One region of the Microbacterium sp. ISL-59 genome, then DNA from elsewhere that is predicted to be linked to it. Evidence: predicted binding sites of a transcription regulator. Region 1 holds the regulator's gene; the other holds the start of a gene.

Region 1 (7,715 bases):
GCCGGTGACTTCGCAGGGTGTTCGGCATGGGGAGCAATCCCCATGCTCTCCCGATGCGGACGCGCCGGTGCGGGGTGTCGCTCGCGGTCAGCAGGAAGGGCGCGCTTAGGCTCGAACCGTCATGATTCGGTTCGAGAACGTCACGAAACGCTACCGCGGGACGTCGAAGCCCGCCCTCTCCGGTGTCGACTTCGAAGTGCAACGCGGGGAGTTCGTCTTCCTCGTCGGCGCCTCCGGCTCCGGCAAGTCCTCCTGTCTTCGTCTGATCCTGCGCGAAGACGTACCGACCGCGGGCCGCGTCGCCGTGCTCGGTCGGGACCTCCGCGCGCTCGCCAACCGCAAGGTGCCGTACTTCCGGCGCCACATCGGTTCGGTGTTCCAGGACTTCCGCCTCCTGCCGTCGAAGACGGTCTATCAGAACGTCGCCTTCACCCTGCAGGTGACCGGTTCCTCGCGCGGATTCATCCAGCAGGCGGTGCCCGAGGCGCTCGCGCTCGTGGGGCTCGACGGCAAGCAGAAGCGCATGCCGCACGAACTCTCCGGTGGCGAGCAGCAGCGCGTCGCGATCGCGCGCGCCCTCGTCAACCGTCCGCAGGTGCTGCTCGCCGACGAGCCCACCGGCAACCTCGACCCTGCGACCTCCGTCGACATCATGCAGCTGCTCGCCCGCATCAACGCCGGAGGCACGACCGTGCTGATGGCCACGCACGAGGCCGGCTTCGTCGACCAGATGCAGCGCCGGGTGATCGAGCTGAGTGACGGCGAGATGGTGCGCGACGAGGTGCACGGCGGTTACGGCGACACCTCCAACATCCCGCGCCTCGTTCCCGAGAAGGTGCGCGGTGCGGCCGCAGCAGCGGCGTTGACGGCAGTGCAGGAGGTCCAGCGCCAGACGGCGGATCTCTCCTCGGTCCGCGCTGCTCTCGCCGAAGAGCTCAGCTCGCAGCGGAAGGCCGCCGCAGGCGAGGGCGCGTCGGATGCTCCGGCAGGAGCGCCGCAGACGGTCGAACCTCCGCGCACGGTCGAACCCCCGGAGTCGAGCGCCGTCCCGGCGGCCAGTGTCGCTGCTGTCGTGGAGCCGCCCGCAGCGGTGGAACCACCGGCCGTCGTCGAGCCGCCGACCGCGGAGGAGCCGCCGGCGGTCATCCGCCCCCGCACCCACCCGATCACCCTCCCGACCGTCGATGTCGCGGAGCTCGGAGTCGCAGATCGTCTCGGGCTCTCCGACGAAGACGACGAGGAAGTGGGCCCGACCTCATGAGAATCGGACTCATCCTGACCGAGGCCCTGGGCGGTCTCCGGCGGAACATCTCGATGGTCATCTCGGTGATCCTCGTCACGTTCGTCTCCCTCACGTTCGTCGGCGCGGCGATTCTGATGCAATCGCAGATCGGCGTCATGCGGGGTTACTGGGCCGAGCGTGCCCAGGTCGCCGTGTACATGTGCTCCGCGGTCTCGGAATCAGACACCTGCATCGACGGGGCCGCGAGCGAGGAGCAGGTCGCCGCGGTACGTGCACAGCTCGAAGGCGACGCGCTGGCACCGCTCATCAGCTCGCTGACCTTCGACACCAAGGAAGACACGTACGCCAAGCTCGTCGAGCAGCTCGGCGAGGACCAGGCGAGTGTGCTCACGCCCGACCAGGCGTTCGAGGTCTTCTTCGTGACGATGAAGGACCCAGGGCAGTCGCAGGTGCTCGCCGAGGCATTCAGCGGCCAGGCCGGAGTGGAGCAGGTCAAAGACCAGCTCCAATACCTTGAACCACTGTTCTCTGCCTTGACCGTCGCGACGTACATCGCCGTCGGCATCGCGGTTCTCATGCTGATAGCGGCGACCCTGCTTATCGGGACGACGATCCGATTGTCGGCGTATGCACGGCGCAAGGAGATCGGCATCATGCGCCTGGTCGGCGCATCGAACCGCTTCATCCAGACACCGTTCGTGCTCGAAGGCGTGTTTGCGGCGTTCCTCGGGTCGGCGTTGGCCAGCGCCGCGGTCGTGGCCGGCATGCACTTCGGTGTGAACGGCTACCTGCGAGGCCGCGTCCCGTTCATCACGACGTGGGTGACGATGCAGGACGCGATGCTCGTGGTCCCGGTGCTGATCGGCATCGGCATCGTGCTGGCCGCGCTCTCTGCCGGCTTCGCGATCAGGCGCTGGCTCCGTACCTGATATCCTGAAAGGCTGCTCGGTCGGAACGAACGATCGAGCTCATCACGGCAACAGGAGAGCATCATGCCCAGGGAACGCGGAGAGAAGGTCGTCGCGACCAATCGTCGCGCACGTCACGACTACACGATCGAGAAGTCGTACGAGGCGGGGATGGTGCTCACCGGCACCGAGGTGAAGTCACTGCGTCAGGGGCGCGCCAACCTCAGCGACGGCTACGCGTTCGTCAAGGGCAATGAGGTCTTCCTCGACTCGGTGCACATCCCGGAGTACTCCCAGGGGCACTGGACCAATCACTCTGCGAAGCGCATCCGCAAGCTGCTGCTGCATCGCGAGGAGATCGCCAAGATCGCTCATGCCGTCTCAGCGGGCGGATACACCCTGATCCCGCTCAAGCTGTACTTCTCCGACGGTCGCGCCAAGGTCGAGATCGCCCTGGCCAAGGGAAAGCGCGAGTACGACAAGCGGCAGACTCTGCGCGAACGTCAGGACACCCGCGAGGCGGATCGTGCCATGCGGCTGCGCAATCGCGTGGGCGAGTAGCGACCGGTCGTCACAGCGTCGGCTCGAACCCGAACACGCGGCCGAGGAAGGTCAGTTCGCGTTCGAGCGCGTCGATGATCGTGTCGGCACTGCGGAAGCCGTGTCCCTCCGCGGGGTACAGCGCGTACTCGTGGTCGACGCCCCGGGCGGCCAGTGCGTCTCTGATCGCCTCGGACTGCGACGGCGGGACCACACGGTCTTCTCCGCCCTGCAGCAGCAGCACGGGGACTCCGATGCGATCCGCATGGGTGAGTGGTGACCGCTCGACGTACACGTGCTCGTACTCCGGGAGGGGCCCCACGAGACCGTCGATGTACGACGCCTCGAAGTCGTGTGTCTCGGCCACCAGCATCCGCAGGTCGGCCACGCCGTATCGGCTGATCCCCGCGGCGAAGGTCCCACCGCGCACCAGTGCGGACAGCACCGTCCACCCGCCTGCGGATCCACCGCGGATGGCGATGCGGGACGGATCGGCGAGCCCGGCATCCGCGAGGCCCTGCGCGGCGGCGATCACGTCGTCGACGTCGACGACCCCCCACTGGCCGTCGAGACGCTCGCGGTAGGCGCGACCGTAGCCGGTGGAGCCGCCGTAGTTGACGTCGAGCACGCCGATTCCCCTGCTGGTGTAGAAGGCATTGACTGCCGATGCCGCACCGGTGACGTGCGCGGTCGGGCCGCCGTGCACCAGCACCACATACGGGGGGAGCTCGTCGGCGGGTGCCGTCGCGTCGGGATTCGCCGGAGGGTAGGCGAAGGCATGCACGATGCCGTGCCGACCGTCGACCTCGATCGGCAGGGCGCGCGGCATCCAACCGGTATCCACGGGCTCGCCTCCTCGCACCGCGACGGTCTCGCCGGAGTCGACATCGACGCACCACAGTCCGGCGGTCACTCCCGAACCGTTGCCCGAGAGCAGCACGCGAGACCCGTCCACATCGTCGATGCTCACATGGCCGTCGGCCGGGATATCGATCGGGCGTGCGGCACCGTCCGGTGAGATCAGGACGACCTCGTCGCGCCCGTTCGTGCGGGTCGCGACGATGCGTCCGTCGGCGAGCGGCCGATACCAGCGGTTGCCGAGCACCCAGAGTCCGTAGCCGGTGTCGGCGTCGGCCGGGGCGAGCGCGCGCGGGGCGCCGACCGGCGAGGCGCCGTCGAGCTCGAGGCGGTAGAGCCCCCAGCGGTCGTCCGGATCATCGGCGAACACCAGCTCCGAGTCGCTGAGCCACTCGGGCTGCAATGCCGCCCGAGTAGGGATCTCGTGCACGTCGCCGCCGTCGCTCCTCGCGATCTGCAGGTGGGCGGCCTCCCACGGCATCCGTCCGCGGTGCCAGGCGACCCAGGCGACGCGGCTGCCATCCGGCGAGAGTGCGGGGTGGGCGAAGAAGCCGTCGCCCTCGGCGATCACGCGAATTCCGGACGCGTCTTCCGCGGCGGAGCCGTCGATCGGGATCTCGACGATCGCGCGGGTATGCGGTGCGGTCGACAGGTCTTCGCGCACGGCGAGCAGACGGCGCCCCTGCACGCGCAGACCGCCGTGCGCGGGACCCGCCGGTGTCAGCGGAACGGGCTCGGCCCCCGGAGCCAGCCGATGCACGCGCTGATCGCCCGCATCGACGAAGTACAGGATGCCCGTGGAATCGGCGGTCCATGCCCCGCCGCCGTACTCGTGTACGCGGGAGCGAGCGCTCCAGGGCGCTGGGAGGATCTCGGCGCCCGAGGAGCTTCGCACCGTGACCCGCCCCTTCTCGGCGGGCACGGACTCGCCCCACCAGATCTCGGCACCGACGAAGCGCGCCCCGTCGATTCTCGGGGAGGCTGCCGCGACGGATGCTGCGGAGAACGGAGAGGGCCAGGAACCGTGAGGCGACGACATGCATCGAGCCTATGGCTGACGTCAGACGGCGCGCAGCACCGCCACGACCTTGCCGAGCACCACGGACTCATCGCCGAGGATGGGCTCGAAAGAGGAGTTTCGGGGGAGGAGCCACGTGTGGCCGTCGCGACGGCGGAGCACCTTGACCGTGGCCTCACCGTCGAGCATCGCGGCCACGATCTCGCCGTTCTCCGCGTCGTTCTGCGAGCGGACGACGACCCAGTCGCCGTCGCAGATCGCCGCGTCGATCATCGACTCGCCTGAGACCTTCAGCATGAAGAGGTCGCCCTTGCCGACCAGCTGACGGGGGAGAGGGAAGATCTCCTCCACCTGCTGATCGGCGGTGATCGGCACGCCGGCGGCGATGCGACCGACCAGGGGCACGAGCGCCGCGTCGCCGACCGGAGTCGCCACGTCGGCCGGATTCTCGCCGCCTGTGCCGGGGAGGTCGATCAGGACCTCCATGGCACGAGTCTTGCCCGGATCGCGTCGCAGGTAGCCGCTCAGCTCGAGCTGGCCGAGCTGGTGGGTCACGCTCGACAGGGACTTCAGGCCGACGGCGTCTCCGATCTCGCGCATGCTCGGCGGGTAGCCGTGATGGGCGATGGAGTTCTGGATGACCTCGAGGATCGCCATCTGCTTGGGGCTCAGGCTCTTGCGGCGGCGCGTCCGCGGTGCCTCCGACTCGGGGGCCGAGTTCTCGCTCATGGTGCTCCTTAAGTGCGGTGTTCCGACGTCGCTCTTCGAATGTCGGAGGCCCGTGGTGTGGTGTTCTCATCGAAACCGTATCCGAGAAACGGCCCGATCTGGAAGATCTGTTCGAGCGTGTCGGCAGAATCGTGCATCCGGTTTCGAAGACAACTTGACAGATGTTCGAACTCGAAGATATCTTCGGTACGTAGCTTCGCATTCACGGCTCCCGGCCGAGGCGGGAATGCGAACGCTACGCCAACTTCCCCGGCAGCCTCACCGCTCCGGGACAGGCTAAGGAGCACCACATGAGCAGCATCGGCTTCAGCACCGCAACAGTCATTCCGGCGTCGACCCGTCCTTCGACGCGACTCCGGCTGACGACGCGTGGCCGCGCCGTGCTGCTGGCGGTCGCGTCGGTGCCGCTCGCGATCGGCATCGCGTTCGCCGCGCTCAGCGGTGGTAGTGCGATCGCCTCGGGCGCAGACACAGCAGCTGTCAGTGTCGAGACCGTGACCGTCATGCCCGGCGACACTCTCTGGTCGATCGCCACCGGCGTCGCCCCCGGTGCCGACCCGCGTGACGTCATCGGCGAGATCAGTCGGATGAACCTGCTGCGTGGCGGAGAGCTGCAGATCGGCCAGACGCTCGCGATCCCGGCCCAGTACGTGGACTGATCCCGTCGCGGCGAGGCTGCGGCAACTTTGCGTCATCGACGCGGGGGTCCGCTTAACATGGGAAGGGTGACCTTCTCCCTCAACGATCTCCCGCTACGTGACGATCTTCGCGGACTGACGCCGTACGGTGCTCCGCAGGCGCCGCTCCCGATCGCTCTCAATGTGAACGAGAACACGCATCCCATCCCGGACGCGGTGGCGAGTGACATCCTCGACGACATCGCGCTCGCGATCCGCGATGTGAACCGTTATCCCGACCGAGAGTTCACCACTCTTCGCGAGTCGTTCGCGGAGTACCTGGGGCACGGTCTCTCCCCGGAGCAGATCTGGGCGGGCAACGGCTCGAACGAGGTGCTCCAGCACATCCTGCAGGCTTTCGGGGGGCCCGGACGCACGGCGTTCGGCTTCGCGCCGACCTACTCTATGTACCCGCTGATCGCGCAGGGCACCGGTGCGCGCTGGATTCCCGGGACGAGGCAACCCGACTACACGATCACACCGGAGGAAGCGGCGGAGCAGGTGCGCGCGGCCGACCCCGACGTCATCATCCTGTGCACGCCGAACAACCCCACCGGAACCCCGCTCGGCCTGGACGTCGTCGAGGCCGTCTACGAAGCGGCGCGAGGCATCGTGATCGTCGACGAGGCTTACCAGGAGTTCGCACCGCGCGACGCGCCTTCCGCGCTGACGCTGCTTGAGGGGCGTCCGCGCCTGGCGGTCTCCCGCACGATGAGCAAGGCCTTCGCCTTCGCCGGTGCGCGGGTCGGATATCTTGCCGCCGACCCGACGTTCATCGATGCGCTGCGTCTGGTACGCCTGCCCTATCACCTGAGCACACTCACGCAGGCTGCGGCCGTCGCCGCTCTGCGCAATTCCGATGTGATGCTCGGCATGGTCGAGGAGATCGTCGAACAGCGCGATCGCATCACCGCGACCCTCGAGGCTCTCGGCTATGCGCCGCACGAATCCTGGTCGAACTTCGTCCTCTTCGGCGGCGTCGCCGATCCGCATGCGACCTGGCAGCAGCTCTACGATCGCGGTGTGCTGGTGCGCGACGTCGGAATCCCCGGTCACCTCAGGGTCAGCGCGGGCACCGAGGCCGAGACCACCGCGTTCCTCGATGCTCTGGCCTCGATATGATCGGCATCATGAGCACCCCGTCACCGACCCCGCGCACCGCGAGCCGCGTACGCAGCACGTCGGAGTCCACCGTCGAACTCGAGCTGAACCTCGACGGCACCGGAGCGAGCCGCATCGACACCTCGGTCCCGTTCTTCGACCACATGCTCACCGCCTTCGCGAAGCACTCGCTGACCGACCTGACCGTGCGCGCTTCGGGCGACACCGAGATCGACGCGCACCACACCGTCGAAGACGTGTCCATCGTGCTCGGACAGGCGATCCTCGAGGCGCTGGGTGACAAGTCCGGCATCTCCCGTTACGGCGACGCGCTCGTGCCGCTCGACGAGGCGCTCGCGCAGGCGGTCGTCGACATCTCTGGACGTCCGTACCTCGTGCACACCGGCGAGCCCGCCGGTTTCGAGCACCACCTCATCGGCGGGCACTTCACCGGTTCGCTGGTGCGGCACTCGTTCGAGGCGATCACCTTCAACGCCGCGCTGACGGTCCACGTCCGCGTGCTCGGAGGCCGCGACCCGCACCACATCGCCGAGGCGGAGTACAAGGCGTTCGCCCGCGCGTTCCGCGAGGCCAAAGCACTCGACCCACTCGTCGACGGCATCCCGTCCACCAAGGGCGCA
Region 2 (7,715 bases), on a different contig from region 1:
AGTCGTTGCCCGTGCCGTGACCCTTGGTGAATGCGACCATGCTCCCCAGTCTAGAGAGCGTGGCCATACCACGGAGACGCCCCGCATCCCGCCGCGGAAGCGATCGACGAAATCAGTCCGCGGCTCCGGCCGACACGATGGCGTAGCGACCGCAAAGGAAGTTGCGGTTTCGCGCGACCTCGAGAAGTTCGAGGTCGAGCCGTCGCGGAAGCAGCGGTGCGCCGGACCCCAGGGTCACCGGTGCGTACTGAATCCACACCTCATCCAGGAGGCCCGCGTCTGCGAACTGACCGGCGAGGTCTCCCCCGCCGACGATCCAGATGTCCTGATCTGCGGCGGCCGCGAGCATGTCGGCGTGCACGCTCCGCACGTCGCTTTGTGTCAGCTGCACATCGGCGCCCTCGGGGAGCGGGATCTCGCGGTGCGTGAACACCCAGGTGGGCTGACTGTAGCCCCATCGTCCTTCTTCGTGCTTCATCACCCATTCGTAGGTCGACGAACCCATCGCCAGCGCGCCGATATTCTTCTCGAAGGCGTTATAGCCCATCGGCCCGTCGGGATCGACGTCTTGCGTGAGCAACCAGTCGAGCGAGTGCTCGTCGGTCGCGATGAATCCGTCAAGGCTGGATGCGGTGAAGAAATGCGTGGCCATACCGTGAGCTTCGCACCGGCCACCGACATCGCGACGAGGTCAGTCGCGGCGCACCGGCTCACTCAGCCAGGAGTGCCTCCGCATCCGCCGGAGCATCCCACCACTCCAGGTCGGGGTACCGCTTGAACCACGACACCTGCCGTCGGGCGTAGCGGCGTGTGAGCGCCTGTGTCTCGGCGATGGCTTCCACCGCAGTGAGAGTGCCGTCCAGCTGGCCAAGCGCCTGCGCGTACCCGATCGCTCTGGAGGCCGTGGCGCCCCGCTCGAGACCCTTCTGCCGCAGTTCGGCGACTTCGGCCAGCATCCCGGCCTCCCACATCCGCTCGACGCGTTGATCCAGACGGGCGACCAGCGCCGAGCGTTCGACACGCAGGCCGATCAGTCTCGTGCGCCGATGCCACAGTACGGGCTTCTCCGGCAGGGACGCGCCGTGCGTATTGCTCCCCTGCGCGAGCACCTCGAGGGCGCGGATGACCCGTCGGCTATTACGCGGGTCGACCTTCGCCGCTGCTGCCGGATCCTCCGCTCGGAGCCGATCGAGGAGAACGCTCAATCCGTGCGACTCCAGCTCTGCTTCCAGGCGTGCACGGATCTCGGGGTCTCGCGGCGGAAAGTTGAACTCGTAGACGACACTCGACACATAGAGGCCGGAGCCGCCCACCAGAATCGCATCGCCTCCGCGTCGGTGAATCGCGTCGATCGCGTCTCGTGCTGCGGGCTGGTACCAAGCGACCGCCGCTTCCTGATCGACTTCACGAACATCGAAGAGGTGGTGGGGGATCCCGCGACGGTCCTCGACAGGGAGCTTCGCTGTGCCGATGTCCATCCCGCGATAGAGCTGCATGGCGTCGGCGTTCACGATCTCGGCCGGATTGCCGCGAGCACGAAGCGCCTCCGCCAGGTCAAGCGCCAGGTCGCTCTTCCCGGTTCCTGTGGCCCCGACTATCGCCCAGAGGCGCGGTTCGCTCACACTCCGACGCGAAGGGTCGGCAGACCGAGGGATACGGCGCGCGGGCCGCCGTCGGACGCCGGAGTCGGCACCGCGCACGATTCCGCCTGCGAGCGATCCCAGGCATCGCCCCCGCGCGTCCGGCGGATCCGCAGCGGAGCCCCGGTCGGATCGTCGGCAAGCAAGTGGAAAGGCGCGGCATGCGTCACTCTGACAGTCACGACGTCGCCAGGCCTCGGCAGGTCCGAGCCGGCGGTGACCTCGAAGTGAACCAGACGGTTGTCTTCGGCGCGGCCGGTGAGGCGGTGCGTCTCGGCGTCTTTCTTGCCTTCACCGGTCGAGACGAGCACCTCGATCTGGCGTCCGACCTGCTTCTGGTTCTCTTCCAGAGAGATTCGCTCCTGGAGTGCGATCAGACGGTTGTAACGCTCCTGGACGATCTCCTTCGGAACCTGACCCTCCATCGTCGCCGCGGGCGTGCCCTCACGGATCGAGTACTGGAAGGTGAAGGCTCCGGAGAAGCGGGATTGCTCGACGACGCGCATCGTGTCTTCGAAGTCCTCGTCCGTTTCGCCCGGGAAACCGACGATGATGTCGGTCGTGATCGAGGCGTTCGGGATTCGCGCACGGACACGATCGAGGATCCCGAGGAAACGCTCGCTGCGGTACGACCGCCGCATCGCTTTGAGGATGCGATCGCTGCCGGACTGCAGCGGCATGTGCAACTGCGGCATCACGCTCGGGGTCTCGGCCATGGCGTCGATCACGTCATCGGTGAACGCGGCAGGGTGCGGACTCGTGAAGCGGATGCGCTCCAGTCCCTCGATTTCGCCGGCGGCGCGCAGCAGCTTTCCGAACGCCTGTCGGTCGCCGAACTCGACGCCGTACGAATTCACGTTCTGGCCGAGGAGAGTGACCTCGATGGCGCCGTCTTCGACGAGGAGGCGGATCTCGTTGAGGATGTCGCCGGGACGCCGGTCCTTCTCCTTGCCACGCAGACTCGGGACGATGCAGAACGTGCACGTGTTGTTGCAGCCGACCGAGATCGACACCCATCCGCTGTGCGCCGAGTCGCGCTTCGTCGGAAGCGTCGACGGGAACACCTCGAGCGACTCGAGGATCTCCAGCTCCGCATCGCCGTTGTGACGTGCACGCTCCAGCAGCCCGGGCAGCGACCCCATGTTGTGCGTGCCGAACACGACGTCCACCCAGGGCGCCTTGTCGAGAACTGCCTGCTTGTCCATCTGGGCCAGGCAGCCGCCGACCGCGATCTGCATACCTTCTTTACGACGCTTGACGGAGGCGAGATGTCCGAGGGTGCCGTAGAGCTTTCCGGCGGCGTTGTCGCGCACCGCGCAGGTGTTGATGATCACCACGTCGGCCTCGGCGCCGTCGAGTGCACGGACGTAGCCGGCGCTTTCCAGCGATCCGGAGAGCCGTTCGGAGTCGTGCACGTTCATCTGGCACCCGAAAGTACGAACCTCGTACGATCGCTGGCGTCCGTCTTCGTCGACGGCTGCGGACGAGGCGCTGATGATCGTCGGTTCGCTGCGCGGAATAGTCATGATCAACCCATTCTACGAGCCGTGCGGATGCGGTTGCTGCGTCGCTTGCTCAGTCCGAATCGACGAATCGGACGCCCGAGCTCGACGCACTCGGGCCAGTCTCCCGCAGTGCCTGCTTGGCCGCCTTCATCGCGACGGACCCGTTGTAGCCACGGCGAGAGAGCTGCCCCACCAGACGCCGGAGCGCCGTGTCATTGTCGAGTCGGCTCAAGGAACGCGCCTTGGTGCGGGCGAATTCGAGGGCGCGCTCATCGTCGTCATCCGGCAGTTCGTCGAGTGCAGCGTCGACCACGTCTCGAGGAATGCCTCGTTGAGCCAGCGTACGAGCGAGGGCGACTCTCCCCTGCCCCTTCCGTTCGACACCGGACGTCACCAGAGCGCTGGCGAGTGCAGCATCGTCGAGGTAGGCACGACGACAGAAGTCTTCGATCACTTCGTCTATCACGCCGTTCTCGAGCCCGTGCCCTCGCAGAGCCTGACGTGCTTCGGAGATGGAGAGAGATCGCGTCCGCAGTTTTCTTACGAGCGACTCCTCGGCCGCACTCCGAGCTTCGTCCGGCACACTCGGATCCGCAGTATCGCCCTGCGATGCGGGCGGTGCCCCGAGCGCATGAAGCCGGGGGGCGGATCTCGATGCCGGCGAACCGGATCTGGCTGACGCCCCACGGGCGGGATGACGGTCACTCGGGCTCCCGGACTCCGCTGCACTTTCGGCGGGCGATGCACCCGCACCCCACGTGGGCCGCCACAGATCTGCACCGTCGGAGCGATCCGACCGGTCGCCGGAGATGTCGTCGTCCGTTCCCGGACTGATCGAAACCGGGTCGACATCCTTCGCGGCGCGACCGAAAAGGGGAATGATGGGGGCGATCCGATCCGGATCGCCCCCACGTGTGTCATTCATCAGGCCGGACGACGCTCAGCGAGCTCGTCTGCCGCAGCAGGCACGGCCGCCGGTCCGCCGATGCCGAGCTTCTGCTTGATCTGCGTCTCGATCGCCAGCGCGACATCGGGGTTGTTAAGCAGGAACGTCCGTGCGTTCTCCTTGCCCTGACCCAGCTGGTCGCCATCGTAGGTGTACCACGAGCCCGACTTCTTGACGATGGCATGTTCGACACCGAAGTCGATCAGGCTGCCCTCGCGAGAGATGCCGACACCGTAAAGGATGTCGAACTCCGCCTGCTTGAAGGGCGGGGCCATCTTGTTCTTCACGACCTTGACCCTGGTGCGGTTTCCCACCGCGTCGGTGCCGTCCTTCAGCGTCTCGATACGGCGGATGTCCATGCGGACAGAGGCGTAGAACTTCAGCGCCTTACCGCCGGCGGTGGTCTCGGGCGAGCCGAAGAAGACACCGATCTTCTCGCGCAGCTGGTTGATGAAGATCATGGTGGTGTTCGTCTGGCTCAGACCACCGGTGAGCTTGCGCAGCGCCTGCGACATGAGTCGCGCCTGCAGACCCACGTGCGAGTCACCCATCTCGCCCTCGATCTCGGCACGAGGCACGAGCGCCGCGACGGAGTCGATGACGATGAGGTCGATGGCACCCGAGCGCACGAGCATGTCGGCGATCTCGAGCGCCTGCTCACCGGTGTCGGGCTGGGAGACGAGAAGCGCGTCGATATCGACGCCGAGCTTCGCCGCGTAGTCGGGGTCGAGCGCGTGCTCGGCATCGATGAAGGCTGCGATGCCACCGCCACGCTGGGCATTCGCGATCGCATGCAGTGTCAGCGTCGTCTTACCCGAGGACTCCGGTCCGTAGATTTCGACGATACGGCCACGCGGGAGACCTCCGACGCCGAGGGCGACGTCAAGGGCGATGGAGCCGGTGGGGATGACGGCCACGGGGGCGCGCTCATCGCTGCCCAGCCGCATGACCGAGCCCTTTCCGAACTGACGGTCGATCTGAGCGAGTGCGGTCTCGAGGGACTTCTCGCGGTCGGCGGGTGATGGCATGGTCTGCTCCTTCTGCGCGCGTGGTGCCGCCTGTAGGCTGTCGCGGCTCTCCCGGCTGGGAGGAACTCTCCGACAAGGCGTAATGGCTCTTCGGCTTGTTTCCACCGTAGGAGAGGCCACCGACATCGACGCGGAGAGCTCACATACCGTGGAGAACAGATTGCCTGAACCACTTGTGCAGAAGACTACGCCCGCTTCGAACAGATCTTCGACGACACGCCGATCGCTACACACTGTGTGCCGTAACCTGCGGACATCCCCTGGGACTCAACGCCCCCGCGGCTCCTGCCGTCCGACGCCGTGTCGTCGGTTCTCCGGAACATCCATCTCTGCACACAACGCAAGCCAGATCTCCCGCGGCGGAGTTCCGTCGTCCAGAGCCTCGAGCGCCGTACGGCCACGCAAGGCCGAAAGCCCGAGGTCGTTCACCAACGAAGAGGCCCGCGCCTGGAATTCGGTGTCGACCGCGCGAAGGAACTCGCTACGACGCATCGCTCACCCGCACGCCGACGCTCAGTGCAGCGAGAGCTGGGGTTCGATCGACGCCACGAGGTCGTCCGGAACGACATCCGGGAAGACCTGAATACCCTCGAGAACAGAGATGCGGTCCCCGACCTCACGCATGATCGTCGAGATGGGGACGTCGAGAGCATCGGCGACGGATGCGAGGATCTCGCTCGACGCCTCCTTCTGCCCCCGCTCGACCTCACTGAGATAGCCGAGCGCCACCGACGCCTTGCTTGCGACCTGCCGGAGCGTGCGCCCCTTCTGCAGACGGAAGTCCCTCAGCACATCGCCGATTTCCTGTCGAACAAGAATCATCGGAACCTCCTCCCCGTGTGATCGTTCGAGGTTTCCCCCGATGAGACAGCCAGTCTAGTACTCCTGGCCTGCTCGAAATCTACCCCTGCACTCTGTGGTTTGAATGTGAGCACATCGGTAATAACCGACATCGGACCGCCACTATTCCAGGACGAACTCAAGCAACACCCGAAGAGCCGCGTTCACCGTCTGCGCACGGATCGAATCACGGTCACCCTGCAGGTGCAGCGCCTTCGCCGAGGAGCCGTCTGGCGTCACGATCCCGATGTGCACCGTTCCCACCGGCTGGCCGTCGGGGGAATCCGGCCCCGCGATCCCGGTCGTCGACACACCGACATCCGCCGCGACGCCGTTCACGCTCACCACGCGGCGCACACCGTCAGCCATCTGCAGGGCGACCTGCGGATGAACCGGCCCCTCGGCGGCGAGGAGCTCGGCGTCCACTCCGAGCACCGTCGCCTTGACCGGGGTCGCATACGCCACGACGCCGCCGAGCAGGACCGCGGAAGCGCCCGGAACGGATACGATCTCGGCACACAACGCGCCGCCCGTGAGCGACTCCGCGACGCCCAGAGACCAGCCGCGCTGATTTAGAGCCGACAGCAGTGCGGCGGCGCCCGCGTCGCTCATGCCCGCTTCTGGCGCGACCCGCGTACCTGCGCGACGATGTAGTCGATGCCGCTCGCCACCGTGAGGACGAGCACGATGAGCATCAGGATGAACGTGATGATCGTCCAGGCTTCGAGCCCGATGAGGACGTTCAGGGGAAGCAGCGCCCAGCCGAGCGCGACGCCCTGGAAAGCCGTCTTGATCTTGCCCATCCAGGCAGCCGCGACGACGTGCTCGCTCGCGACCATCAGACGGTGGATCGTGATCCCCCACTCGCGGACGAGGATGACCGCGACGATCCACCAGCTGACCTCCCCGAGGATCGCGAGGCCGATGAAGCCCGCTCCGGTGAGCATCTTGTCGGCGATCGGGTCCCAGAGTTTGCCGAAGTCGCTGACGATGTCGTACTTGCGGGCGAGGTATCCGTCGACCCAGTCGGTGGAGATTCCGACGATGAAGATGATGGCGGCCGCCCAGCGGAGGCCGGGCTCGGGGAGACCGTAGGTGCCACCCAGGAGCAGCAGCACGAAGAAGATGACCGCCAGCGGGATACGCGCGACCGTGATGGCGTTGGGCAGCTGCCGAGGAATAGCCATCAGTCGCGCCCCGTCAGGCCCCAGGCGTCTTCGTCGCCACCCTCGGCCTCCACCTCGGGGAGTCCTTCGTACTGAGCGGCGATCGGATCATGCGTCTGCGGCATCGGCGGAACCGGAGGAGTAGCCGGAGACGGGGAGGACGCGGGAGCGTCGTCCCCCCGCAGCTTCGCCATCACCTGCGGGAGCTGCTCGGCCGTGGCCAGCACATCTCGGGCCTTGGAGCCCTCGGAGGGCCCGACGATCTCGCGCGATTCCAGAAGGTCCATGAGGCGACCCGCCTTGGCGAAGCCGACACGCAGCTTTCGCTGGAGCATCGACGTCGAACCGAACTGGGACGAGACGATGAGCTCGGCGGCAGCGAGCAGCAGCTCGAGGTCGTCGCCGATGTCTTCGTCGACTTCCTTCTTCTTCGTCGGCTCCATCGCCTCCTGGACGTCGGGACGGTAGTCCGGACGCGCCTGACGGGTGACGTGCTTGACGACGGCGTCGATCTCCTTCTCGTCGACCCACGCACCTTGCAGACGGAACGGCTTCGACGATCCCATCGGGGAGAACAGGGCGTCACCCTG

Evidence for each region. Region 1 encodes LexA, which represses DNA repair genes until DNA is damaged. Its sites were predicted from a motif close to TCGAACANNTGTTCGA; they were not measured.
Region 2: recA (recombinase RecA) is a predicted target of LexA. The motif match lies at 5,316-5,331, and genes of this name have one in related genera.

Annotation. Positions count from the first base shown of each region.
Region 1 covers NZ_JAGGPG010000005.1:34,436-42,150, reverse strand. Annotated here, with positions in the region: gene ftsE (cell division ATP-binding protein FtsE) at 122-1,261, shown strand; gene ftsX (permease-like cell division protein FtsX) at 1,258-2,172, shown strand; gene smpB (SsrA-binding protein SmpB) at 2,236-2,712, shown strand; gene J7E45_RS16540 (prolyl oligopeptidase family serine peptidase) at 2,723-4,588, opposite strand; gene lexA (transcriptional repressor LexA) at 4,610-5,296, opposite strand; gene J7E45_RS16530 (LysM peptidoglycan-binding domain-containing protein) at 5,587-5,955, shown strand; gene J7E45_RS16525 (histidinol-phosphate transaminase) at 6,013-7,095, shown strand; gene hisB (imidazoleglycerol-phosphate dehydratase HisB) at 7,104-7,715, shown strand, end outside.
Region 2 covers NZ_JAGGPG010000001.1:387,797-395,511, forward strand. Annotated here, with positions in the region: gene dapF (diaminopimelate epimerase) at 1-40, opposite strand, end outside; gene J7E45_RS01910 (dihydrofolate reductase family protein) at 113-652, opposite strand; gene miaA (tRNA (adenosine(37)-N6)-dimethylallyltransferase MiaA) at 711-1,622, opposite strand; gene miaB (tRNA (N6-isopentenyl adenosine(37)-C2)-methylthiotransferase MiaB) at 1,619-3,166, opposite strand; gene J7E45_RS01925 (regulatory protein RecX) at 3,216-4,070, opposite strand; gene recA (recombinase RecA) at 4,070-5,119, opposite strand; gene J7E45_RS01935 (DUF3046 domain-containing protein) at 5,387-5,611, opposite strand; gene J7E45_RS01940 (helix-turn-helix domain-containing protein) at 5,633-5,941, opposite strand; gene J7E45_RS01945 (nicotinamide-nucleotide amidohydrolase family protein) at 6,083-6,571, opposite strand; gene pgsA (CDP-diacylglycerol--glycerol-3-phosphate 3-phosphatidyltransferase) at 6,568-7,146, opposite strand; gene J7E45_RS01955 (DNA translocase FtsK) at 7,146-7,715, opposite strand, start outside.